Regions from separate parts of the Pseudodesulfovibrio tunisiensis genome, predicted to be linked through region 2. Evidence: predicted binding sites of a transcription regulator. Region 2 holds the regulator's gene; the other holds the start of a gene.
What was found. The regulator sigma-54, encoded in region 2, starts transcription at its own class of promoters, with help from an activator protein. The targets are predictions, from matches to a motif close to CTGGCACGGNNNNTGCTT.
Positions count from the first base shown of each region.

Region 1: MPN23_RS10265 (SHOCT domain-containing protein) is a predicted target of sigma-54. The motif match lies at 2,052-2,069, and genes of this name have one in related genera.

Region 1 covers NZ_CP094380.1:2,085,794-2,090,003, forward strand. The annotation lists gene MPN23_RS10260 (FmdB family zinc ribbon protein) at 101-364, shown strand; gene MPN23_RS10265 (SHOCT domain-containing protein) at 1,724-2,017, opposite strand; gene MPN23_RS10270 (sensor histidine kinase) at 2,179-2,781, opposite strand; gene MPN23_RS10275 (HAMP domain-containing protein) at 2,786-4,102, opposite strand; gene MPN23_RS10280 (ABC transporter substrate-binding protein) at 4,112-4,210, opposite strand, start outside.
Region 2 covers NZ_CP094380.1:780,982-785,191, forward strand. The annotation lists gene lptA (lipopolysaccharide transport periplasmic protein LptA) at 1-154, shown strand, start outside; gene lptB (LPS export ABC transporter ATP-binding protein) at 160-885, shown strand; gene rpoN (RNA polymerase factor sigma-54) at 1,128-2,552, shown strand; gene hpf (ribosome hibernation-promoting factor, HPF/YfiA family) at 2,591-3,136, shown strand; gene MPN23_RS03900 (PTS sugar transporter subunit IIA) at 3,138-3,587, shown strand; gene rapZ (RNase adapter RapZ) at 3,602-4,210, shown strand, end outside.

The sequences.
Region 1 (4,210 bases), 1.3 Mb from region 2:
CAAGTTTCGAGCAAAGTGCAAGGGAAACCGCTTGACAATTCCCGTATCCGCCCCATCTTTCATCCAGAGAGAAAAGCAATGCCCCAAAGAGGAACTCGCCATGCCCATCTATGAATTCAAATGCAATGCCTGCGGGCACGAATACGAGGAACTGGTTTTCGATCCGGACGAAATCCCGGCCTGCCCGACCTGCGGTTCGGACAACGTGGAGCGGCTGATGTCCATGTTCGAGGGCCGTGCGCCCACGTCCGGGTTCACCATGCCGGACCTGTCCAAGGCCCGGACTCCGGAAATGCTCAAGGACACCGGCCTGCACAAGAAGCTCGCCTCTGGCAGCGGAAGCTGCGGCTCAAGCGGCGGCTGAGGCATCTGATCCGCGTCCCGGTCCGGGACGCCTCCCTCATTTTTGAAAACGCCAATGCGCTCGAAGAGAATATTTCCTTCGAGCGCATTGGCGTTTTTTTGTGGAAATTGTTTTGGGTGCGCCGTCTTTTCCGTGCCATCCTGCAAGGTGAGGATTTCGCCCTTCCCGGGCGAGTTCATTTTTTTGTTGAGGCAAAAAAATAAACGAAAAAAAAGCCTCTATGCGGTGTGCTCCCGACTCCCTCGGGCAGGAACCAGTAGCGCCCTCTCGCCGGGCGATTGCGACGTTTCCTGCGGAAACCGCATCGCCCCGGCTTCGGTCGCTTCAACTGGTTCCAAGCCCTCGCGAGCCGAAATTCGGTCTGAGTAAGAGGACAGTGTGCTGGGCGTGAGAAGTCGCCTCGTCCCTACCAAGCTCCCCCGGCCTAGCCAACCTTCCACCGTTTCCCTTTGATCAAGGCATCCGTCCCAGTGGCAAACGCACGGCAGAACAGCCTTGATCAAGTAGGAAACGCGCACGGCCGGGGCGGTCCCAAAAGGCGGCTTTTAGTTCCTTTTATCCGCCTTTATATAAAAGGAACTCGCCCGGGAAGGGCGAAATCTTCCCTTATCAAGTTGGTGCGCAGTATACGGCGAATTGCTTCGCCCGGCACGGCCCACCAAGCTGGTACAGCCCCATCTCTTCAGGGCGCGTCGCCGCGCTGTCTTTGCCGTGCCATCCTGCAAGGTGAGGATTTCGCCCTTCCCGGGCGAGTTCATTTTTTTGTTGGGGCAAAAAAATAAACGAAAAAAAAGCCCCTTTGCACTGTGCTCCCGACTCTCTCAGGCAGGAACCAGTAGCGCCCTTTCGCCGGGCGATTGCGACGTTTTCTGCGAAAACCGCATCGCCCCGGCTTCGGTCGCTGCAACTGGTTCCAAGCCCTCGCGAGCCGAAATTCGGTCTGAGTAAGGAATACTGTTCCGAGCGAGAAAGGTCGCCTCGCCCCTACCAAGCTCCCCCGGCCCAACCAACCTCCCACCGTTTTCCTTTGATCAAGGCATCCGTTCCTGTGGCGGACGCACGGTAGAACAGCCTTGATCAAGTAGGAAACGCGCACGGCCGGGGCGGTCCCAAAAGGCGGCTTTTAGTTCCTTTTATCCGCCTTGATATAAAAGGAACTCGCCCGAGAAGGGCGAAATCCTCCCTTATCAAGATGGCGCGCAGTCGACGGCGAATTGCTTCGCCCGGCACGGCCCGCCAAGCTGGCACAGCCCAACCTCTTCGAAACGCGGGACGCCCCGCCGTCCCTCAAAAGCAGGAGCGCCCCACACAATGCGGGGCGCTCTGCGAGAGGAAGGAGAGGGTTCTTGAAGGAACTGCTTATATGTCATGGAGTTCGCGCTTGATGCGATCGAACTCTTCCTTGCTGATTTCGCCAAGAGCGTACCGGCGCTTGAGAATGTCTTCAGGGCTCTGCGACAGGCCGGAAACCGTCTGGACCGGAGCAGGACGACGAATCGCCCGAAAAAGCAGCAACGCGACCAGAGCCAGAATGATGAGCAGCGTCCAGGAATGCAGGGACATTCCCCAGAAATACCCGCCGCCGTGAACGCCGTGTCCACTCCAGGAACCGGCCCAGCCGCACCATCCGTTTATTGCTTGTATGAAATCCATGTCATTCCTCGCTGTCGCTGTGATGTTGAAGACATAGCACAGGGCGTGCCAAACATATAAAATCAACAATTACGGAAAGATGAGGAACAGAGACATTGTGCAGGACATCATCTTTTGTGCATGATTGCGCAAAAAAACGTGCAATATGCTGCACACTTGAATCAGGATACGGCTGAAAGCTCGAACAGAAAGACACTGCCCTTGCCCAGCTCGGATTCCACCCAGATGCGGCCCTGATAATGCTGCACGATCTCCCGGGAAATGGCCAATCCAAGCCCGGCCCCGCCTGGTTTGCAGCTCAAGTCGTCCGGCGCGACAGCCTGATGAAAGGTTTCGAAAACCCGTTCGAGTTCGGATTCGGGAAGACCCGGCCCGGTATCGCTCACGGCAAAGCGGACCATTTCCGGGGACGCCGCGGATACGGACAGAATCACGCGGCCGGCAGCAGTGAACTTGGCGGCGTTGTTGAGCAGATTGAGCAGAACCTGAAACAGGCGATCCGGGTCCACCTCGATTTCGGGCAGCCCCGGCTCCACATCCAGCACCAGTTCCACGTCCGGATTCTGGGCAAACTGTCCGCTCACCGCATCAACCGCATTTCCGGCAATGGCGCCCGGTGCAATGCGCTGGTCCCGCCACTCCACCCGACCGGACTCGATCTTGTTCAGGTCAAGCACATCGCCGATGAGCCGGGTCAGCCGTTCGCCTTCAAGAATGAGAATGTTCAGGTTGTCGACAATGCGCGTTCCCTTGGCCCGCAGCATTTCGTCATCCCCCTGCCAGCGTCAGGAAATGCCGGGAAAAATTCTTGAGAATGAGCTTGGCGAATCCGAGCAGGGAAGTCAGGGGCGTGCGCAACTCGTGGGAAACCGAAGACACCAGCCCGGACTTGGCCTTGTCCAATTCCATGAGTCGCAGATTCGCGGCCTCGGCAACATCACGAGCCTGTCGAAGCCGTTCCTCCATGTGCTTGCGTGCGGTAATATCCCGGGAAACCCAGATGACCGAGGCCTCGCCGTGTTCCCGATCCAATCTGGCCGTGCGCCCCTCGAACCAGAAGTGTCCGCCATGCACCGCCAAGGGATACTCCAGAACCACGGATTCTCCGGCAAGCGTGGTTTCGACCACGGTCATGAACCGTTCCGCAGTCTCCTGATCAACAAAATCCGACATGAGCCGACCACGCATGGCAACGGGATCATCAAGCAGCAGATGCGCCCTGCCCGTGTACACTTCCAGATATCTTCCGTTCTCGTCCACGATGAACACCGCGTCCGGCAATGCGTCCAGCAAGGCCTTCATCCTTGCCTTGCGCTCGCGCAGGTCCACGTTGAGCTCACGCAGTTCATCCAGCTTCTGCCGAATGGCTCCGCGCATGCGGTCCAGACTGCGGGCAAGACTGCCGATCTCGTCGTGCCGATGCACCGGAACATGATGATCGAGGTCGCCGGACGCCAGATTGTCGGCGCTCCGTTCCAGTTCCTCCAAGGGTCTGGTCACGCGCTGACGCAAAAACAGAAGGATGACCATGGACGTGAGAAAGACGCATGCGGCCGACCCTACGACGAACAGGGCGAAAACCCGGAATTTCAGCGCCTCGGTCTCGTCCGTGGCCACGCGCACGTAGACGTGAAAGAACGGTCTGCCGCCCTGATATGCTGTCACCGGCGTCACGCTGACCAGATATCCCTTGCCTGCCTTGGTCTGCCGCAGTACCCACGGGACGTCCGACTCCCCGGAAAACCAGCCCGGGTCGACTCCGGGCACCGAGGATACCGGCCTCATGAGCAAATCCGGCCTGTACGCATAGTAGATGATGCCGTCCGTGCCCACGACCATGCCGTCCTCGAACCGGTCGCCCACCAGTTCGGTCATGACAGCCTTGTCCGACACGCTCTGATACCGAAGCAGTTGACGATTCATGAGCGCGCCCGGAATGCGCACGCTCTCCTCCAGCCCCTTGTCCAACTGACGGGAAAACCACTCGGTGTAAAACATGCCGAGCGCGGTCAGCACCAGAACCTCCACCGCGACCACCACAGCCGCGATCATCTGGATGAGACTGTTTTTCCAATTCCCGATCATGGCTGCGCCTCATTCCCTGTTTCCGGCTTTTCCGGCAAGCTCGAAACGGGCCCGGGCCTGCAATTGAAGCCGTGAAAGAATCGCGGCATGCTCGCTGGGCGCACGCAA
Region 2 (4,210 bases):
CATGGAGGGAAATCCGGTTCTCAAGGACGGTCCCAATTCCATTGCCGGTGAAGTCATCAATTTCTACGTGCGTGAAAACCGCAGCGAAGTCGTGGGCGGCAGCAAGAAGCGCGTTGAAGCCATCTTCCTGACTCCCAAGATCAAGGTGGACTAACGAAAATGTCCAAAGGACTTGCTGCAAAAGGGCTGGCCAAACGCTACGGCCAACGCGAGGTGGTGCACGGCATCAGCCTTGAGGTCAATCCCAAGGAAGTCGTGGGACTTCTCGGTCCCAACGGCGCGGGGAAAACCACGACGTTCTACATGCTTGTCGGCATTGTCAAACCCAATGCCGGCGAGGTGTCGCTGCATGGCAAGCCCATCACCGGCCTTCCTCTTCATGAACGCGCACGCCTCGGCGTGAGCTATCTTCCCCAGGAAAGCTCCATCTTCAAGAAGCTGACCGTCCGCCAGAATCTGGAGATCATTCTGGAACAGACCGACATGACCCGGGCTCAGCAGCGGGCCCGCGCCGACGAGCTGCTGGAGATGTTTACCATCACCAAACTTCAGGATCAGGCCTCCATGTTCCTGTCCGGCGGCGAACGTCGTCGTCTGGAAATCGCCCGGGCCCTGATTCTGGACCCGGATTTCATCCTGCTCGACGAACCGTTTGCCGGCATTGACCCCATTGCGGTCATCGACATTCAGGAAATCATTTCCGTGCTCAAGAGCATGGGCATCGGCGTATTGATTTCCGACCACAATGTGCGCGAGACCCTGAGTATCTGCGACCGCGCCTATCTCGTTTACGAAGGCGCGGTCATTCTGGAGGGAGCTCCCGAGGAAATCGTCCAGAACAGTCAGGCTCGGCAGATATATCTCGGCGAGGATTTTCGCCTGTAAAAGCGGATTCCGCGTTTTTTCCCCTTTTCCCGATTTACACCTCCCGGAAAGGTTTGGTACACTTTTTTCATATCGTGTATCTGCCTGTATATTTTCTATAGTCACGGCATGTTAGGCGGTTTGTCTTGCAGGGGTGCCCAGTGTGTGGCATAGTATCACAAACGATCGGATTACAATAACGCATGATTTGATAATCGAGCACAACCCGGAACGGGCTTCAGCGGCGTTCACAGGGCATCAATATGGGACTGGAACTCAGACAACAACTCAAGCTTTCGCAACAACTGGTCATGACTCCCCAGTTGCAGCAGGCCATCAAGCTGCTGCAACTCTCGCGTTTGGAATTGGTTGAAACGGTTCAGCAGGAACTTCTGGAAAACCCGTTTCTGGACGAATCGGAAACGGACCCCATCGAACCGCAGCATGAAAGCGACCCCAACGAAAAGCTGAGCGAATCCCAGGAAAACGAGGAACTGGTCCGCAATGCGGACTGGGAAAACTATCTCGGTGAATTTTCAAGTACCTCGAAGCAGGCTCAGGTCCGGGAAACGGACCACCCTGAAGAAGGGCTCTCCTTTGAAGCCCGTCTGGCATCGAAACCTTCTCTCGAAGGCCATCTGAGCTGGCAGATTCATCTTTCCGATTTCACGGAACAGGACCTTGCCATCTGTGAAGTCATTCTGGGCAATCTGGACAGCAAGGGATATCTCCAGGCCTCCATTCAGGAAATACAATGCATGGTTTCCGCTCCGGAAGAGAGCATCGAGGCCGTGATCAAACGCATCCAGCGGCTTGATCCGGTGGGCGTGGCATCCCGCACCCCGCAGGAATGTCTGATGGTCCAGATGGAGTTTTTCAAAATGGACGAAGACCCCATTCTGGTCTCGCTGGTTACCGAGCATCTGGAGGACCTTGAAAAGCATCGCTACAAGCCCCTTGCACGCAAGTTCAAGATTTCATTGGAAGAACTCAAGGGCTATCTGGATGAAATCCAGAAGCTCGACCCCATGCCCGGGACTAATTTCAGCAGTACCGAACCATATTACGTCAGCCCGGATGTCTTCGTGTACCGCTACGGCGACGATTTCGTCATCATCCTGAACGAGGACGGACTGCCTCGGCTGCAGATGAATTCCTTCTACATGGACAGCCTGGACGCGGCTCCGGCCAAGGACAAGGAATACTTTCAGGAAAAGATGCGTTCGGCTGCATGGCTCATGAAAAGCCTGTACCAGCGGCAGCGCACCTTGTATAAGGTAGTTGAGAGCATAGTCCGCTTTCAACGCGAGTTCTTCATGAACGGGGTGACCAAACTCAAGCCCCTCATCCTCAAGGAGGTCGCCGAGGACATCAGCATGCACGAATCCACTGTCAGCCGGATTACCACCAACAAGTATGTGTCCACGTCGCACGGAATCTTCGAATTGAAGTTTTTCTTCAACAGTGCGCTGGACCTGGGTGACGGCTCTCAGGTGGGCTCTGAAAGCGTCAAGGCGCTCATCAAGAAGATGATCGCCGAGGAAGATCCCAAGAAGCCGCTGAGCGACGAACGCATCGGCGAGATTCTCAAGGAAAAGCTGGACGTGAACATCGCCCGACGCACCGTGGCCAAGTATCGTTCCGCAATGGACATTCCGTCCTCTTCCAAGCGCAAGCAGTTTTTTTAACAGGTTGTCTGTACCCATCATCAACCAGGAGGGTAACCATGAACATCAGCTTCACCTTTAAGAATTTCGAACCGTCCGATCATCTCAAGGGCTATGCAAACAAGCGGTTTGAAAAGCTTGGAAAGTTTTTCACCGGCGACGAGGTTGCCGAACTGCAGGTGAATTTGCTGGTAGAAAAGTTTCGCCACAAGGCGGACATCGTGCTTACCGCCGACAATATTCATATCTCGGCCTTCGAATCTTCCGAAGACATGTATTCCACCATCGACATGGTGCTGGACAAGGTTGAAGCCCAGCTCAGAAAGATGCGTGAAAAGATGAAGGGCCGCAGCAAGATGGCGCGCGGCAACAAGACCGTGCAAATGAACGTCCTCAGCTTTGATGACCTCAGCGGCGAACGTACGCCGTCGATCGAGCTGACTTCCGAATATGAACCAAAGCCCATGAGCGTGGACGAAGCCGCCATGCAGCTTGAAACCATGGATCACGAATTCCTGGTGTTCCGCAATGCGGAAACCGAAGGCGTCAATGTCATCTACAAGCGCAAGAACGGGGATTTCGGACTGATCGAACCTGGATTCTGACATGATACTTGGTGATTACCTGGACAAGAAACTCATCTTTCCGAACCTCGTTTCCTCGACAAAGTCCGAGGTACTGAAAGAACTTGTCGCCCCCTTGGGCGAAGCATATTCCGAGTTGGACGCGAACGAGGCCGTTCGCGTCCTTCTCGAACGTGAAGGGCTTGGTTCCACCGGCATCGGAGATGGAATCGCCATCCCCCACGGCAAACTCGACGATCTGGACAGGATTCTCGTTCTGGTGGGACGCAGCAGCGAAGGGGTGGAGTTCGATGCGCTCGATCACAAACCCTGCCACATCTTCTTTCTCGTGCTTGCTCCGGCTCAGGTGGCGGGAATGCATCTGCGCATTCTGGCGCATATTTCCCGGCTCCTGCGCGATTCCTCGTTCAGACAGGAATTCATGGATGCCGTGGATGCAGATACCCTCTGGAACCTGCTCAAGAACGCGTAACCAACCGAGTGGCGATGTCTCCGCGCAACACTTTTCCCGTCATCGTGGTCACCGGCATTTCCGGCTCCGGAAAAAGCACGGCTCTCCGGGTATTCGAAGATCTCGGATATTTCTGCATTGACGGCCTGCCAGCGGGCATGGTGCCCAAGCTGGCCGAACTTTTTTCCGGACAGGACAAAAAGCATCGAGGTCTGGTATTGGGCATGGACCTGCGCCAGCCCGATTTCCCTCGGCGCTGGGAAGACGTCGTCAGCCAGTTGCAGGAGCAGCAGGCAGCGGTTCAGGTGGTCTTTCTGGAAGCGCGAATGGACACGCTCGTGCGACGGTACGCCACCACCCGTCGCCCGCATCCTCTGGAAACCCGGGATTTGGGACTGGAGCAGGCGCTGGAGCGGGAACGCGACCTGTTGGACCCCGTCCGGCAGACCGCAGCTCTGGTCATCGACACCACGGGGTATTCCATCCATGACCTCAGACGCGTGATTCAGGAGAAGTGGGCGGCATTCGATGAAGAGGCCAAGGGAATGCGGGTTCATGTCATTTCCTTCGGTTTCAAATACGGAGTGCCTCGGGAAGCTGATCTGGTTTTTGATCTTCGTTTCCTGCCGAACCCGTATTTTGAT